Regions from separate parts of the Salinactinospora qingdaonensis genome, predicted to be linked through region 1. Evidence: riboswitches for the same ligand, from Rfam matches in the RefSeq annotation. Region 1 holds a riboswitch; the other holds the start of a gene.
The links. Region 1 has a riboswitch for glycine ahead of gcvP (aminomethyl-transferring glycine dehydrogenase). Riboswitches for the same ligand answer to the same signal wherever they lie in the genome.

Region 1 (8,857 bases):
TGGCGTCGCGCAGCCCCTGCTCCCCCATCATGCGGATGTAGGCCCACGAGATCGGCAGGATGCCGGCGGAGCCGAAGGGCGCCGCCGCGACCGGCCCGACCCCGGTGTGGGGGCCGGCCTCGGGCTGGCTGGGGTGGTTGGGCAAAAAGCCCGCCAGGTGGGCGCGCGCCGCGACCGGCCCCACGCCGGGTCCCCCGCCACCGTGCGGGATGCAAAACGTCTTGTGCAGGTTGAGGTGGCTGACGTCGGCGCCGAACTCGCCGAGCTTGGCCCAGCCCAGCAGGGCGTTGAGGTTGGCCCCGTCGACGTAGACCTGACCTCCGGCGTCGTGGACCATCTGGCACACCTCGGTGATGGTGTCCTCGTAGACGCCGTTAGTGGAGGGGTAGGTGACCATGAGCGCGGCGAGGGTGTCGCGGTGCTGCTCGATCTTGGCGCGCAGGTCGTCGAGGTCGATGTCGCCGCCCTCGCCGGTGGCGACAACGCGCACCCGCATGCCGGCCATGACCGCGCTGGCGGCGTTGGTGCCGTGGGCCGAGCCAGGGATGAGGCACACGTCGCGCTGGTCGTCGCCGCGGTCGCGGTGGTAGCCGCGGATCGCCAGCAGCCCGGACAGCTCGCCCTGCGAGCCGGCGTTGGGTTGCAGTGACACCGCATCGTAGCCGGTGAGTTCGGCCAGCCAGGTCTCCAGTTCGCGGATGAGCGCAACCGTCCCGTTGGCCTGGTCCAGCGGGGCGAAGGGGTGCAGGTCGGCGAACTCGGGCCAGGTGATGGGCTCCATTTCGGCGGTGGCGTTGAGCTTCATGGTGCACGAGCCCAGCGGGATCATCGTGCGGTCCAGCGCCAAGTCGACGTCGGCCAGCCGGCGCATGTAGCGCAGCAGCGAGGTCTCGCTGCGGTGGGAGGTGAACACGGGGTGAGTGAGGTAGTCGACCTGGCGGCGCAGCACCTCAGGCAGCGCCGAGCCAGCCGCCGGCTCTTCGGTGGGCTCGGCAGAGCCACCGAAAGCCCGCAGGACCAGGCCAATGTGCTCGCGGGTGGTCGTTTCGTCGCAGGAGATGCCGACGGTGTCGTCGTCGACCCGCAGCAGATTCACCCCCAACGAGCGGGCCGCCTCGACACAGGCGGCGGCGCGCCCGGGCACCCGCACGCGCACCGTGTCGAAAAAGGTGTCACTGACGGTGGACAGGCCCAGGGAGCGCAGCCCTTGAGCCAGCGCAGTGGCGTGGCCGTGGACACGCTCGGCGATGGCGCGCAGGCCGTAGGGCCCATGGTAGACCGCGTACATGCCGGCCATCACGGCCAGCAGCACCTGGGCGGTGCAGATGTTACTGGTGGCCTTCTCGCGGCGGATGTGCTGTTCCCGGGTTTGCAGGGCGAGCCGGTAGGCGGGACGGCCCGCGCTGTCGACCGACACTCCCACCAAACGGCCGGGAAGTTGGCGTTGCAGCCCCTCGCGCACGGCCATGTAGCCGGCATGGGGGCCACCGAAGCCCATGGGCACGCCGAAGCGCTGCGTGGAGCCCACCGCGATGTCGGCACCCAGGTCGCCGGGGCTGCGCAGCATCGTCAACCCCAGGATGTCGGCGGCGACGATGGCCAAAGCACCGTGCTGGTGCGCCTGCTCGATGGCGGGACTCGGGTCGCGCACGGCTCCGCTGGCGCCGGGGTACTGCATCAGCACGCCGAAGATGTCGCCCTCGGGGAGACCCTCGCTGAGGTCGGCGACGACGATGTCGATACCGAGCGGCTCGGCGCGGGTGCGCAGGACGGCCAGTGTTTGGGGGAAGACGTCGGCGTCGACGAGGAAGGTGGTGCTGTTGCTCTTGACGGAGCGGCGGGCCAGGGTCATAGCCTCTGCTGCGGCGGTGGCCTCATCCAGCAGCGAAGAGCCGGAGACGGCCAGGCCGGTCAGGTCGGAGACCATGGTCTGGAAGTTGAGGAGCGCCTCAAGGCGGCCTTGGGAGATCTCGGGCTGGTAGGGGGTGTAGGCGGTGTACCAGGCCGGGTTTTCCAAAATGTTGCGCAGGATGACCGGCGGGGTCACGGTGTTGTAGTAGCCCTGACCGATCATCGAGGTGAGAACGGTATTACGGCCAGCGAGCGCACGCAATTGCGCCAGCGTCTCCGTCTCGCTAGCAGCCTCAGGAAGGTGCAGCGATGCCGTGCCCTCGGGACGGATGCTCTCGGGAACGGCGGCAGCCATCAGCTCAGCCGTGGTGCCGTAGCCCACGGTCTTGAGCATCTCGGTGCGTTCGGCAGGGCCGGGGCCGATGTGACGGTCAGCGAAGTCGACCGCTGGAGTCGTCTCCGGCGGAGACGCCGGTGTCGTTGTCTGATCGGGCATGGAGACCTCCTGGTCGCTGAGCCGGTATCCCGGCTGCTTCTCCCTGGTCTCCCCCTCTGTCGCGCACGACGGCGGCGCCGCAGGCGGATGCCGCCCGCTACTCCAGAGTGCCTCTCCACACGGTCCTTTTGCCTGAGAGGTTACTGGGGAGGTTTGCCCCGTCGGCGCCCCGTGAGGGGTCTCTCCCGTGTGGATCAACGGCTCGCTATCGGTCCTTTTTGTTGGGAACACCAGACATACCCGAATTGACAGCCATCATCCAGGCATCTGACATGAAAGTGTCAGGCTCCTCGCATGTTCCCTGTGCTCTCTTCGCACGGTACTCGGTGCCGGGAAACCCGCGCGCATGCGGGCTGCCCTGGAAGAGCTGAGCTGGGCTAGAGCCGCCACAGTGGCGCGGGAAGCAGGTTTTGCGCCACGCCCGACACGGGGGTGAGACAAGGAACACGACCGGCGGTGTGGGGCAGTGGGCGCGCCCGATGGGGTGAGCACGGCCGGGCCGGTCGCTGCGGGGCATCGCAGCGGCGAGAAGCTCCTTACCCCGTCTTGCGCTCGCGGCGACGCCGCGCTAGCTCGTCGGCCGGATGAGGCTCACTCGACAGTGACGATTGCGGAACATCCTCACTGGGGACATCGGCGAGTGAACCTTCAAGCTCGCGCCAGACGTGGCCCAAGGCGATGCCGAACACGCCCTGACCGCCTTGCATCAGGTCAACGACCTCCTCAGAGGACGTGCACTCGTAGACGCTGACTCCGTCGCTCATCAGGGTGATCTGGGCGAGATCAGCGGTTTGTCGCTGCCGTAGGTGGTCGACAGCCGTGCGGATCTGCTGGAGGGATATGCCGGTGTCGAGTAACCGTTTGACGACTTTGAGGATCAGGATGTCACCGAAACTGTAGAGGCGCTGCTCACCAGCGCCCTCACCGGCGGTGACACTGGGCTCTACCAATCCGGTCCGCGCCCAGTAGTCGAGCTGCCGGTAGGTGATCTCGGCCGCCGCACACGCCGTGGGGCTCCGATAACCGACATCCATAGGCAGCGCCACCACGTCCTCTTCACACAGCAGGCCCTGCTCTCCAGCTCGCCGTATCGCCCATCGCCTGTGGTCGGAGGCTTGCTGCTTGCCGCTGGTAACCGCCACGCCGAACCTCCGGCTTCTCGACCCGCGGCGGTGTGACTAGGGGAGATGAGGGCACCGCGGGTTTGTTCGACAAAGACGGTAAGACCGCGGGATGTACAGCGTCAACGACACCACGCGGCGCGTCGCGGAAGCTGTTCCCCTGCCATACGGCGTTGGCGTTACACATCTGGCACGTCGGCGGCCGACGCCCGCGCCGCGTCCGGCGCGCACGGGTGTCCTGGGCGGTACCGACTGCCGTCGGGACCCACCGGTCGGGCCCACGTCCTCGGCTCATGACGGCCATCCACGCTTGGGCGAAACCGCGCGTTGGATCGCGCTTGGAGCGCGTGCGGTTTCCATGGGTGTTTCCTACCACCGCAGCGGGCCGGTAATCGCGGACACACCACTCTTTTAGCTGGTCACGGCGGCACATCCATTGGGGGGTGGGACCGCGGGCGGGAGCAGCGTTTGCCCCGCCCGCGAGCGACCGCCGGTGCCGCGGGGGCGGAGCCCGGTTAGAGGCACGGCGAACAGCGCGCTCAGGTTCCCGGCCGCACAGCACAGCAGGGGCGGCCTGCCCCACCGGTTCGCGGCCCGGTGTAGCCCCGCCCGCCTGTTACAGCGCCGCGTAGTCGCGGGAAGGCACTGCGCACGTGGTGGCACCGTGGCAGGAGAAGTCGGCCATGGGCGACCGCCTAGGTAGCCCTGGGCTGGCGCACCGGCCGGAAACCCCCGGAAAGCGTGGCCATGGGCGGCACCGGATGCGCCACCCATGGCCACGGTCTCGGTCTCAGGTGGTACGCCCGAAATCCTCGGGCGAGATGTTGTTCAGGAACTCCCTGAACTTCTCGACCTCGTCTTCCTGCTCGTCGGGGATGGGCACCCCGGCCTCGTCGACGACGTCCTCACGCGCGTAGATCGGGGCCCCGGTGCGCAAGGCGAGAGCGATGGAATCGGACGGCCGGGCACTGACTTCAATGCCGTTGGAGAACACCAACTCGGCGTAGAAGATGCCATCGTTGATCGCGGTGATGTTGACAGTGCTCAGGGTTGCGTCGAGCGCGTCGAGGACATCTCGGAAAAGATCGTGTGTAAGCGGCCGGGCAGGGATCACCCCCTGCTGGGCCAAGGCGATGGCCGTGGCCTCGACAGCGCCGATCCAGATGGGGAGGTAGCGCTCCCCATCAGCCTCTTTGAGCAGGACAATCGGCTGATTCGAGGGCATCTCGACCCGGACGCCGATAACCTCCATATGCTTCACTGCGGCTCCGTCCCACGACTCGTCGTGCCGGAGGGGCACTCGCCATGCTGTGCTCTGCTCCCTCTCTCACGGTACACCGCCCAGGTGCGATGGTGTCGAAGGAGGAGTCGACTCCCGTTCCGCGAAAAAACGTTGAAATTGCCCAAAACTTTTCACAATCGGACATGGGAGGTCTGTCCCGTCTTGCGCCATCGGTGGCGGTCTTCCCTACAAAGCTCTCCGGCACGGCCGCGGCGCAAACCTGCGCATAAGGACACCACCCTGTGACCGCGTCTCAGCCACGCCGTGGATTGGTCAGCAGTACCAGACGGAACTTACCGATCTGCACTTCGTCACCGCCGTGGAGCTCGGCTTCGTCGATGCGTTCCCGGTTGACGTAGGTACCGTTGAGGCTACCGACGTCGCGAACCCCAAAGGAGGAATCGCGCCGGAAGAACTCCACGTGACGGCGCGAAACCGTGACGTCGTCAAGGAAGATGTCGCTGTTGGGGTGGCGCCCGGCCGTCGTCAGATCGCTATCGAGCAGGAACCTGCTTCCGGCGTTAGGTCCGCGTTTGACCACGAGCAGGGCGGTACCGGCGGGCAGCGCTTCCACCGCCGTGGGATCGGCGGCGACGTCCTCGCCGCCCTCCGTCTCCGATTCGAGCGCCTGAATTCCGGAGATGGAGATCGTTGACGTGGTCTCGCCGACGGAGTCGCGGCGTTCGCGGGACTGCGGAGCCGCCTGTTGGGCCCCGCGGATAGGGGAACCACAGTTGGAGCAGAAACGGGCATCATCCGCAACGGCGTGACCGCACTGCGTGCAGTAAACGCTCGACATGGGTCGGCTCGGCCTCCTACCGCACGGGGCGGTGCTTGATTCGGCTGGTGGTCTTCATGTACACGGCGATCGGGGGAACCGGTCACCGCCGGTGGGGCCAGGAGCGGGAAGCGGTCGCCCGCCGGCCGGCTCCCGTCGGTTCTGACAACGTCTCATCTCCCCATAATCGGCCCCATCCCCCAGCCTTCGCCACCCGGGAATCCTTGCGATCGCGAGGTGGTAGGCGTTGGGGGAACACTCGACTCTAAACCATATCGATGTGATAGCGACGTCCGCGCAATCACGCCCCGCCGCCGGTGCCCATCTGCACCGCTACCCCGATAGCACATACGCCTGTGGGGCGCCCGCGGGCGCCCCACAGGGTGTTACCAGGTTGTGCGGCGCGGTCGAGGTTTCGCCGGGGGAGGTCAGCCCTCCGCGCGCTCGACCACGGCGGCCCACTCCTCCAGCAACCGCTGCGCGGTGTCGGAGTCGGGACCTTCCGCCCAAAGATGGGTGACCGCCTCGGAGGTATCGGGCAGCACGAGGGCCCAACCGCCCGACGGCTCCATGACGCGCACGCCATCGGTGGTGTCGATATCGCGCCCCTCAGCGGCCTCCACAACCTCACGCATGACGCTGCCCTTGACCGCCCATGGGGTGGGCACCGAGCGACGCAGCAGATGCGCTTCAGGGATGCGGTTGTCGATCTGGCTCAACGACAGTTTCGTCCGTGCCACGAGCCCCAGCAGGCGCACGAACGCGGCGATAGCGTCGCTAGTGCGGGAGAACTCCGGCAAAACGAAGCCACCACGCCCGTCAGCGGCGAAGATGATGTCTTCGGCCATGGCCGCCTTAGTCAGCTCGTCAGTGGCTGTGGGCGTCCACTGCACCTCCACGCCGTGGAAGTTGGCCACCTGCTCGGCCACCCGCGTCGTGGTCACCGGCAGCGCCACCCGCCCGGTGCGGCGCTCGGCGGCGATGAGGTCGAGCACCACCAGCAGGGCCCGCTCGTTGTCGACGAGCTCTCCGTTTTCGTCCACGATGGACAGCCGCTCGGCCACCGGATCGAACCGCACCCCGAAGTCGGCGCGCGAGGACGACACCAACTCCCCCAGCCGTTGCAGGTCGCGCATCTGCTTGGCGAGGGTGTCGGTGGGGGAAGCCTCGTCGAGGCGGCCGTTGACCGTGAGGACATCAGCCCCGATCCGGCCCAACAGCGCGGGCAGGATCAGCGAACCGGTCCCTCCGGCACAGTCGACTACGACCTTGAGACCACTCTCGGCGACACTGGAGGTGTCGATGCGTTTAAGCAGATCGTGGGCGTAATTCTCGATACCGCGGGAGGGGAAGGACAGTTCGGCGATCTCGCCGGGGAAGGCGCGGCGGAACTCGGCGCGGGAGAAAACGCGCTCCAGCTTGCGCTGGGCCGCCGGCGAGAGGTCGGCTCCCCGCTCATCCAGGAAGACGATGTCGACCGACTGGGGATCTCCCGGCGATGTCCGCAGCGCGATCCCGCCGCCCACGCCGCTTTGTGAGGTGTGGAAGCGCGCCACCGGCAGGGGCACGGCCTCCAGGTCCTGCACATCGATGGCGCTGGCGGTGAGAGCGCTGATAACGGCCCGCTTGAGGGTGCGCGCCGCCCGGGAGGCGTCGCGCGAGGTGCCCACGACCGTGCCCTTCTTGAGGGTGGTGGCGTAGGCGCTGGCCAGCCGCACCGCCAGTTCCGGGGTGATCTCCACGTTGATCAGCCCCGACACGCCTCTGGGGCCGAACAGCGAGCGCTGCCCGCGCGACTCCCAGATGACGTTGGTGTTGACGACCGCTCCGGCCTCGATGGTTTTGAACGGGTAGACCTTGATGTCGTTGGCGAGGTAGGCCTCGGACTCGATGACGCTTTCCTCGCCGACGACCGTGCCCTCTTCGATCCGGGCGCGCGACATCACGTCGGTGTTCTTACCGATCACACAACCGCGCAGGTTGGTGCTGGAACCGATGTAGACGTTGTCGTGGATCACGGCCCGGTGCAAGAAAGCGTCGGAGCGGACCACGACGTTGCTGCCGAGCACGGTGAACTCGCGCAGCTCCGCCCCGGCCTCGACCTTGGCGTAGTCGCCGATGAACAGCGGACCCCGCAAGATGGCCTCGGGGTCGACCTCGGCGCCTTCGGCCACCCACACGCCCGGTGACATCTCGAAGCCGTCGATCTCAGCGTCGATCTTGCCCGAGAGCACGTCGGCTTGGGCGCGCAAGTAGCTCTCGTGGGTACCGACGTCCTCCCAGTAGCCGTCGGCGACGTAACCGTAGAGGGGAGCCCCTTCCTTGAGCAACTCGGGGAAGACGTCGCCGGACCAGTCGACGACCTCGTTCTCGGCCACCCGCTCCAAGACGTCGGGCTCCATGATGTAGATGCCGGTGTTGACGGTGTCGGAGAAGACTTGACCCCAGGTGGGTTTCTCCAGAAAGCGCTGGATGCGCCCGTTGTCATCAACAATGATGATGCCGAACTCCAGCGGGTTGGCTACCCGCTTGAGCCCGATCGTCACTTTGGCACCATTCTCCCGGTGGAACCGCACCATGTCGGTGAGGTCGATATCGGTGAGCGCATCGCCGGATATGACGATGAAGGGTTCGCCCTTGAGATGGTGTTCGGCGTTCTTGACACTGCCGGCTGTACCGAGCGGGACCTCTTCGGCGACGTAGTGCAGGTTCATGCCGAGTTCCTCACCATCACCGAAATAGTTTCGGATCATTGTGGCGAGGAATTGCACGGTCACGACCGTGTCGTCGAAGCCGTGCCGCTTAAGAAGTCGCAGCACATGCTCCATGATTGGCCGATTGACCACCGGCAACAGTGGTTTGGGCTGGTTCGCCGTCATTGGACGCAGTCGGGTGCCCGCTCCTCCGGCCATCAGGACTGCTTTCATCTGGGCCACCCCCAGGCCCCGGTTCTCGCTCGGCGAAACGCCCTTAGGCGTGGTCTCATGGTGGGGATGTCGCTCCCTTCCTGTCACTGGAGGTAGGACCGGATCTTCCGGTGCGGCGCCCCTGGGGGTCCTTGCCCACCCGGTCTTTGTCAAGCGCCGTGGGATCTTCTGCCGTTGCCGCCGAGCGCCTCACGGACGAAGAACTCGCCGCGGTGGTGCGATCGGCGTGTCGGGATTGCCTGATCAGACGCAACCCCTGAACTGCATACAGCAATCCGGCCCACCAGTAGATAGCCGTTCCCCAGATGGCGAAAGCCCAACCTACGACTTGTGCCACATTGCCGACTATTCCCCCATATCCGGCTAGGAATAGCAGGGGGAAAGAGTAGAGCAGGCACGTCG
Region 2 (8,857 bases), on a different contig from region 1:
GATGAAGCGCTGGCGGCTGCCGCGGGCTGACCCGTGCCGAACCACGCCGCGAGAGCGCGGTGGTCACCCCGCGACAGCGAGATGACCACCGCCGGCCCGGCTCATCCGAAGGCGAAACTGTCGGTGGCCTCGATGAGGTGGTGCAGGATGCCGGGCTCGTCGAAAGCGTGCCCGGCGTCATCGACAAGCAAGAACTCCGCCTCCGGCCAGGCGCGGTGCAGGTCGAAAGCGGTCGTGGCCGGCGTGCACACGTCGTAGCGGCCCTGGACGATGACGCCGGGGGTGGAGCGCAGCTTCCCGGCGTTCTCGATGAGCTGGCCCGGCGTGAAGAACCCGCCGTGGAGAAAGTAGTGGTTCTCGATACGCGCGAAGGCCAGCGCGTAGGAGGGCTCGGCATGGACGGCGCGGAGCTTCTCGTCGGGCAGCAGCTTGATGGTGGAGCCCTCCCACACGCTCCACGCCTGGGCTGCCCGCAGCCGAACCTCGGGGTCGGGCGAGCTGAGCCGTTTGGCGTAGGCTCCGATGAGGTCGTCGCGCTCGTCCTCGGGGATGGGAGCGAGGTAGGACTCCCATAGGTCGGGGAAGAGGAAGGAAGCCCCACTCTGGTAGAACCAGAGCAATTCCTGGTTACGTAGGGTGAAGATCCCCCGGAGCACGAGCTCGCTGACACGCTCGGGGTGCTCCTCGGCGTAGGCCAACGCCAATGCACTGCCCCAGGAACCTCCGAACACCTGCCATTTACTGACACCGACCATCTTGCGCAGCCGCTCGATGTCCTCGACGAGGTGCCAGGTGGTGTTGGTGTGCAGCTCGGTGTCCATGCGACTGGCGTGAGGGGTGCTCCGGCCGCAGTTGCGCTGGTCGAACAGCAAAATCCGGTAGCGCTGGGGGTCGAACAGCCGGCGGTGGTCGGGAGTACAGCCGGCGCCCGGGCCACCATGGAGGAACACTACGGGCTTTCCCGCCGGGTTCCCGCACAGCTCCCAGTAGATGCCGTGCCCATCACCGACATCGAGCGTTCCGCTGTCATAGGGCTCGATGGGCGGATACAGCGTGCGCATGAGAGGAGCGCCCTTCTTTTGTCAACGAGGCTGACGGTCGTGCAGGAGGCCGAGCGACGGTGACCGCGCCGAAAGTGGGACCCAGGCAGACGTGGCAACTAGCTCAACGGCCAGTACGCGGGCCCGGTAACTCTCGACGGTGATCAGTGCCCATCGCGCGTTGGATCGAGTTCACGGCTATGTGGCAGATGCCGCCGGTGTGGACGGTTCCGACCGCATCTACTCCACGGGGTGGGGACACACCTCCCGCCCGACGATCGACGGGCGTAGTGGCTCGGGTCATAGCCAACGGAGAGGCACCCCCAGGGACGCGCTGCGGGCCCGCGGCGCTGTTGCCACGCGCGAAACCACCGACCGATGCTGCGAGACCGCCGCGCCGCGCGACCTTCGATCGGGGCTGCTGTGCCGACCGCACACCATGAGCCACAATCGCCGCGCAACTCATCCATTTGAGTCATCCTAGACTCCGCCGCCCTGCCGCGCCGACCGGTGCGAATGGCCACATCAGCACCGTATCCGTCCCGTTATCGAAATCCGCGCGGCAGCGACTCGCCAGGGCGAATGGCGCCCGTCGCAACGGTTAATAACCGCATACGACACACTCGGCTACAGTGAACCCTGTCACAGCGCCGCGGACGTGGAGGGTCATGTCGAGCCAGGCTGGCGAAGCGCCATCCGCTACCGCCGGTGAGGCGCTGTCGCACTGGAACCAACCACCCTCACCACCGCTATGGCCCGAGTGCGCCGCCTCAGGGGGAGGGCCCCACAGCCGCGGGGCGACGCATCTCACACAGAGGGCCCGATGGCCATGGCCGCCACTCAGAGCCTCCGCGGCGAGCCGTGCCACGGCGGCGATGGATTCACACGAGCACCGACGACAAGGACTAACCCGCGCGTTGCGTGGAGACGGCCGATGGGGATGAGCGCCGGCCACACCGCCCCAGGGGGCCGGCCTCGGCAACCAACCAGCGCGTTAGGGTGCAGATGGGTTTACCGGGGATAGGGAAAAGGAAGACATGCCGACCACCAACGACACTCGTGTCGTCAGCTACAGCCCACTCATCGCTCCCGAGGACCTCCTCGCGGAGCTGCCGATGGGGCCGGAACGCACCGCACTTGTAGAAGAGGCGCGCACCGAGGTCAAGCGCGTGCTCGACGCCGACGACGACCGCCTCGTCGTCATCGTGGGCCCCTGTTCGGTGCACGACCCCGTCTCAGCGCTGGATTACGCCCGCCGACTCAAGGCGTACATGCCCGCCGTCGACGACGCTTTGTGCGTGGTCATGCGGGTCTACTTTGAAAAGCCCCGCACCACGCTGGGCTGGAAGGGCCTGATCAACGATCCCGGCCTCAACGACAGCTTCGACGTGCACCGCGGGCTACGCACAGCACGCAAACTCCTCCTCGACATCGGCTCGCTCGGTGTCCCCTGCGGCACGGAGTTCCTCGACCCCATCACCCCCCAGTACATCGCCGACGCCGTCAGTTGGGGCGCAATCGGTGCCCGTACGACCGAGAGCCAAGTTCACCGCCAACTCAGCAGTGGGCTGAGCATGCCGGTGGGATTCAAGAACGGCACCGACGGAGATGTGCAGGTCGCAGTCGACGCCTGCTCGGCCGCGGGAGCCTCCCACACGTTCTTCGGGGTGGACCCCAACGGCTACGGCGCGGTCGTCAACACCTCCGGTAACCCCGACTGCCATGTCATTTTGCGCGGGGGACGGTCGGGCCCCAACTTCGACGTCGACAGCGTCAACACCGCGCTGGAGGTGATCGGCAACGCCGGCCTGCCGCGCCGGCTGATGATCGACGCCAGCCACGCCAACAGCGGCAAGGATCACCGGCGCCAGCCCGGTGTGGCCGAAACCATCGGCGCCCAAATCGCCGCCGGCCAAAACGACATCGTCGGGGTGATGCTGGAAAGCTTCCTGGTCGAGGGCAACCAGAAGTTGGCCGACCCCACCGACTTGACCTATGGCCAAAGCATCACCGACAAGTGTATGAGCTGGGAGGTCACCGAAAGTGTCCTCGCCGACTTGGCCGAGTCGGTACGCACGCGCCGCAAGCTCGCCGACTGAGCGCGCCCAGCGCCGGTCACGTTGCCTCGGCGCGTCGCTGCCGGTCCTAGCTGGCGGCGGTGAGCGCCGAGCGCGGCGTGGCTGCCCCCTGTTCTTGACCAGTTGTTGGCTGCCGGCAGTACCGCGGCCCAGCACTCCCCAAAGGCGTGACACTGATCACGCCCCACGCGAGGAGGGGGCGACAACGGGGCTCACGCCCCGGCACTGTCACCCCTGAGCCGACCCCCAAGACAGGGACGTTTTCCCACGTCACGGCAGGTTAATAGGGCGGATACCCCCGTCTCGCACCAGGGCGCCTCTGGGGCGGGCGGGGGCGCACTGCTAGTCTGAAGCGCGTCACCGACCCCGCACGGGAGAGTGTCCGGGCAGCCAGTCCGGGCCGCCGAAGGAGCAATTCCCTCCCCAGAGAACCTCTCAGGCGTAGCGGACCGCGCGGGTGAGACCACTCTGGAAAGCAGGGGCTACCGCTCCTCGCCGAAGGTGCAAGCCTCCCCGCGGGGTGGCGAAGCTCTCAGGCACCATGACAGAGGGGGAGGATGACAGTGTCGGCGTTGGTTGGGCCGGCCGAGGCGACCGAAACTGTCGAGTTTTCGGTTGGTTCGCCGGGGCAGCCCTCGTAATCTCGACGTCCATCCTCTCGGGAGTGCCTATGACGGAGTCCGCCACCAGCGCCCGCCCGACCCCGCTGCATGGGGTCCACGAACGCTTGGGCGCTACCCTTGTCGATTTCGCCGGCTGGTCCATGCCGCTGCGCTACAGCAGCGAAACCGCCGAACACCGGGCCGTGCGCGAAAAAGCCGGCTTGTTCGACCTCTCACACATGGGTGAGATTCACGTTACCGGCCCGCAGGCGGCGCAGTTCCTCGACTATGCGCTCGTGGGACACCTCTCGGCCGTTACGGTGGGGCGCGCTCGCTACACCATGCTCACCAACAGCGAAGGCGGCGTCCTCGACGACATCATCGTCTACCGGCTGGCCGACGATGAATACCTGGTGGTGGCAAACGCCGCCAACCGCGAGACCGTCGCCGCGGCCCTGACCGAACGCGCTGCCGGCTTTGACACCAAGGTCAACGACCTCTCGGACGAATACGCGCTGATCGCCCTGCAAGGGCCGGAGGCGGCGCAGCTTCTCGCACCGCTGACCGACGCGGATCTGACGACGATCAAATACTACGCCGGCTACCGGCAGACGGTGGCCGGCTACCCGGTGCTGCTGGCCCGTACCGGCTACACCGGCGAGGACGGTTTCGAGATCTTCATCCGCCCAGGCGAGAACGCACCGGCCGTCTGGGATGCGCTCGTCGAAGCCGGCCAGTCCCACGGAGTGCTTCCCGCCGGCCTGTCGGCGCGGGACACGCTGCGCCTGGAAGCGGGTATGCCGCTGTACGGCAACGAGTTGAGCACTGAGGTGACCCCGTTCGAGGCCGGACTGGGCCGGGTCGTCAAACTCGGCAAACCCGGAGACTTCGTAGGTCGGTCGGCGCTGGCCAAACGCGCTGAGCAGGGGCCCCGTCAGACATTGGTGGGTCTAGTCGGGCATGGTCGGCGCGTTCCCCGGCAGGGGTATGCGGTCATGCGCGACGATCAGCGGGTCGGTGTCGTCACCAGTGGGGCCCCCTCGCCGACCCTTAGCCGCCCCATCGCGGTGGCCTACATCGACAGTGACGTCGACACGAGCACGGGGGCCTTCGCCGTGGACGTGCGAGGCCGGCCGGAAGCCGTTGATGTAGTGTCGCTTCCCTTCTATAAGCGAGAGCGCTGACCTGAAGGGGCATGGTACGGATCAAGACCTCGCGGTCACGCCCCACAGGCGGCACCGACGGTCTGGGTCCCGCGCGCCCGCGCGGGGCCGTGCTGGATAATAAAGACCTCCTGGAGAGTTGAAGTGAGCGTTCCCGCGGAGCTGGGTTACACGAACGAGCACGAGTGGGTGTCCGTCAACGAGGGCGTCGCCACCATCGGTATCACGGCCTACGCGGCCGAATCCCTGGGTGACATCGTCTACCTTGAGGCGCCTGAAGTCGGTGCCACCGTCACCGCGGGCGAGCCCTGCGGTGAGGTCGAATCCACCAAGTCGGTCAGCGATATCTACTCGCCCGTGAACGGAGAGGTCGTCGAGGTCAACCGGGTCGCCGACGATGACCCGGAGATCATCGGCAGTGACCCCTACGGCCAGGGATGGCTGTTCAAGGTTGAGCTCACAGATGACCCGACCGGTCTACTTACCCCGGAACAGTACACACAACTGACTGAAGGCGAAGGTTGATCCTATGACCGCCGAGAGTAAGCCCCTGAATCAGTCGCTGCACGAACTGGATCCGGAGGTTGCAGCCGCTGTCGAGGCAGAACTGGGGCGCCAGCGCGACACGCTGGAGATGATCGCGTCCGAGAACTTCGCGCCGCAGGCCGTCCTTGAAGCCCAAGGCACGGTGCTGACCAACAAGTACGCCGAAGGCTACCCCGGCAAGCGCTACTACGGCGGTTGCGAGCACGTCGACGTCATCGAGCAACTGGCCATCGACCGCGCCAAATCACTGTTCGGGGCCGAGCACGCCAACGTCCAGCCGCACTCGGGTGCCCAAGCCAACACCGCGGTCTACTTCTCGCTTCTCAAGCCGGGTGACACGATCCTGGGCCTGGACCTGGCCCACGGCGGGCACCTCACCCACGGCATGAAGCTCAACTACTCCGGGAAGATCCTCAACCCGGTGGCCTACCACGTCCGCGAGTCCGACGGCACGCTGGACTACAACGAGATCGAGGCGTTGGCCAAAGAGCACCAGCCCAAGATGATCATCGCGGGCTGGTCAGCCTACCCCCGCACCCTGGACTTCGAGCGGTTCCGTGCCATCGCCGACCAGGTCGGGGCATTGTTGATGGTCGACATGGCCCACTTCGCCGGTCTCGTGGCCACCGGCCTGCACCCCAACCCGGTGCCTTACGCCGACGTGGTCACCACCACCACGCACAAGACGTTGGGTGGCCCCCGCGGCGGGCTGATCCTGGCGAAGGAAGAGTACGGCAAGAAGATCAACTCGGCGGTGTTTCCCGGCATGCAGGGCGGACCGCTGGAGCACGTCATCGCCGGCAAGGCGGTGGCGTTGAAGATGGCGGCCGGCGAGGAGTTCGCCGACCGGCAGCGCCGGACCGTGGCGGGGGCGCGGCTTGTGGCCGAACGGCTCACCCGCTCCGACGCTGTCGAGGTGGGGGTGAACGTCCTCAGCGGGGGTACCGACGTACACCTGGTCCTCGTCGACCTGCGCGAGTCCGAACTCGACGGGCAACAGGCCGAAGATCGCCTGCACGATATCGGTATCACGGTCAACCGCAACGCGGTGCCCAACGACCCCCGTCCACCGATGGTCACCTCGGGGTTGCGCGTGGGCACGCCGGCCCTGGCCACGCGCGGCTTCGACGAGGATGACTTCGCCGAGGTCGCCGACATCATCGCCAATGCGCTCAAGCCCGACTTCGACGCCGCGGCGCTCAGCGACCGGGTCCAAGCGCTCGTGGCGAAGCACCCGCTCTACCCCGGGCTGCGCTGAGCTGGACGATCCACCCTTTCGAGGGGCGCGGGCCCTGGCAGGGGCCATGGCCCGCGCCCGCCGCCTTCAGCTACGCGCAGACAACTCGAAGTGGCCGCGCAGCAGCCGTTCCCGATCCTCGTCGCTGGACAGCGGACAAGAGGCGCACATGGTCTCGGCGTACTTGTAGTAGAAGCAGCAACCGCCCCGCACCAGGAAGAGGCGTTCGGGGCGCTCGGGGGGACGTCTCGCAAGGGTGAGGGGGAAAGCGCGCTGCCGTGGGGTCACCCGGTGCTTGCCGCAGTTGATGTAGCCCACCATGCGCGTGGCCCGGTCCCACGCCGCCCACTGGTCCCGGCCAACCTCGTCGGAAGCCAGCAGCAGCGCCCAGTACAGTGAGTCGGCGGCCATACTCCACTGCGGTCGGGTCCCGAATCGCGTGTAGTCGCGCACCGCCGCCAGGATCGGGGTGAGCGTGGTCACCGCCGACCGGATGAACCAGTGATCCAGCGCGGCCTCGTCGTCGACGACGACCGTCCCGGAGAACTGGGCCATGGGGTCGCTGTGCAGCACCGCAGTGGCCGCTGGACGCAGCGCGAGCTCATCGATCCCGCCGGAAGGGCTGAACCTCAGCCACACCCGCGGCGCCGAGAGCCCGGGAGCCCGCCCCGTCAGGTAGGCGGTGGCAGCGGCGAACCCGAAGACGTACCGGCCGAGGTTGGCCGCGAGCACGGCCGCCGCCGACACTTGGTGTCCCTGGCAGGCGGCCGAACGCAGTAGTTCGATCAGTTCCGGTACGCGCTGGGGGGCGCGGTCGGCCCGCACCCACTCCTGGCCGTGCGGCTCGGGGGCGTCGGTGGCGAGCAGCCGGACTTTGACGTGGAGTTCGCGCTCGTTGACCCAGCGCACCACGCCGGCCAGCGGATGGCCGGTGAAGGAGGAGGCTCTACCGGTTGCACGATGCGACATACAGGAAAGCCTATCCTCATAGCCATGCGCCTCATGGTGGCCTCCCCCGCGGCGAGCTCCGGCCCACGGCCGGTGAATTTCCTATCAATACAATTGGGAACCCGCTGGGGGTGGGATAGCGTGACAGGCACACCGGTATTCGAAAGGGGTATACGTGGGTAAGCGGCTGGTGCTGTGGGATATCGACAAAACCCTGCTGGACGTCGACGACATCGGTTTCGAGATTTTCTCCGCGGCGTTCGCCCGATTCACCGGGCTCACCGACCACATCGACACACGAGGCCCCGGCCGCACCGAATGGCGTTGGTTCAACGAGACCCTCGACGCCAACGGGCTCACCGCCACCCCCGGCGACTTCTCCCGCTTCCTAGAGCTACAGCACGCGGAGTTCTCCGCACGCGCCAGCGAACTGACCATGCGTGGCCGGATCTTGCCCGGCGCCAAAGAAGTCCTCCACCGCTGCGCCAACGAAGCCGACATCGTATCTTCCCTGCTCACCGGTAACACTCGTGCCAACGCCGAACTCAAACTCACCACTTTCGACCTGCACGAACTAGTGAGCTTCCCCTTCGGCGGCTACGGCGACGACCACCCCGAACGCTGCGAACTGGTCCACATCGCCCGCCGCCGGGTCTACGAGAGCACCGGCGTGGAATTCACCCCCGACACCACGGTTCTCATCGGCGACTCCCCCAACGACATCCGCGCCGCCCACGACGGAGGTGCACGGGTCGTGGCGGTCGCCACCGGCGTCACCGATGCCGCCACGCTCCAAGCCGCCGGCGCGACCGTCGTTGTGCCCGACCTCTCCGACACCGACGCCGTCATGAGCGCTGTTCTCGGCTGAACGGATCACCGGCGGCCCCGCCCGCCCTAAGCGGCGCGCATGGTCCGCGCCTCGAAGCAGGGGCGGCAGTCGGCGTGGCTGCCCCACGCCCGAGCCGAGCCGGGTGCGGTGCCATGGAAGCCTCCGGTTTTGGCGCTGCCCCTCCCGCGTCGTCTAAAGCTCGCGGCCCTTCCAGGACAGGCGGCCCCCTTAGGCGAGCTGACGCTGCGGGTTCTTGGGTGGGGCCGCCATCGACATGCGGATGACGGCCGGCAACCGGTCGAGTTCCAGGGCGCAACGCAGGTTCTCCAACGGTTGAGAGCGCACCTCGCGCCATATGGCCGAAGCGTCAGCGTCGGCGTCGAGGACGAGGTCAAGGCGGACTTGCGGCTGCGA

Region 2: linked by a shared signal. The riboswitch ahead of gcvT (glycine cleavage system aminomethyltransferase GcvT) and the one ahead of gcvP (aminomethyl-transferring glycine dehydrogenase) in region 1 are both predicted to bind glycine.

What each region holds. Positions count from the first base shown of each region.
Region 1 covers NZ_BAABDD010000007.1:167,685-176,541, reverse strand. The annotation lists gene gcvP (aminomethyl-transferring glycine dehydrogenase) at 1-2,347, opposite strand, end outside; glycine riboswitch at 2,458-2,545, opposite strand; gene ABD848_RS09940 (MerR family transcriptional regulator) at 2,884-3,489, opposite strand; gene ABD848_RS09935 (bifunctional nuclease family protein) at 4,259-4,729, opposite strand; gene ABD848_RS09930 (FHA domain-containing protein) at 5,004-5,549, opposite strand; gene ABD848_RS09925 (mannose-1-phosphate guanyltransferase) at 5,957-8,455, opposite strand; gene ABD848_RS09920 (CDP-alcohol phosphatidyltransferase family protein) at 8,511-8,857, opposite strand, start outside.
Region 2 covers NZ_BAABDD010000039.1:12,960-21,816, reverse strand. The annotation lists gene ABD848_RS22810 (NAD(P)/FAD-dependent oxidoreductase) at 1-30, shown strand, start outside; gene pip (prolyl aminopeptidase) at 102-1,061, opposite strand; gene ABD848_RS22800 (3-deoxy-7-phosphoheptulonate synthase) at 2,078-3,139, shown strand; glycine riboswitch at 3,577-3,676, shown strand; gene gcvT (glycine cleavage system aminomethyltransferase GcvT) at 3,789-4,904, shown strand; gene gcvH (glycine cleavage system protein GcvH) at 5,028-5,408, shown strand; gene ABD848_RS22785 (serine hydroxymethyltransferase) at 5,413-6,687, shown strand; gene ABD848_RS22780 ((2Fe-2S)-binding protein) at 6,754-7,635, opposite strand; gene ABD848_RS22775 (haloacid dehalogenase-like hydrolase) at 7,790-8,482, shown strand; gene ABD848_RS22770 (alkaline shock response membrane anchor protein AmaP) at 8,672-8,857, opposite strand, start outside.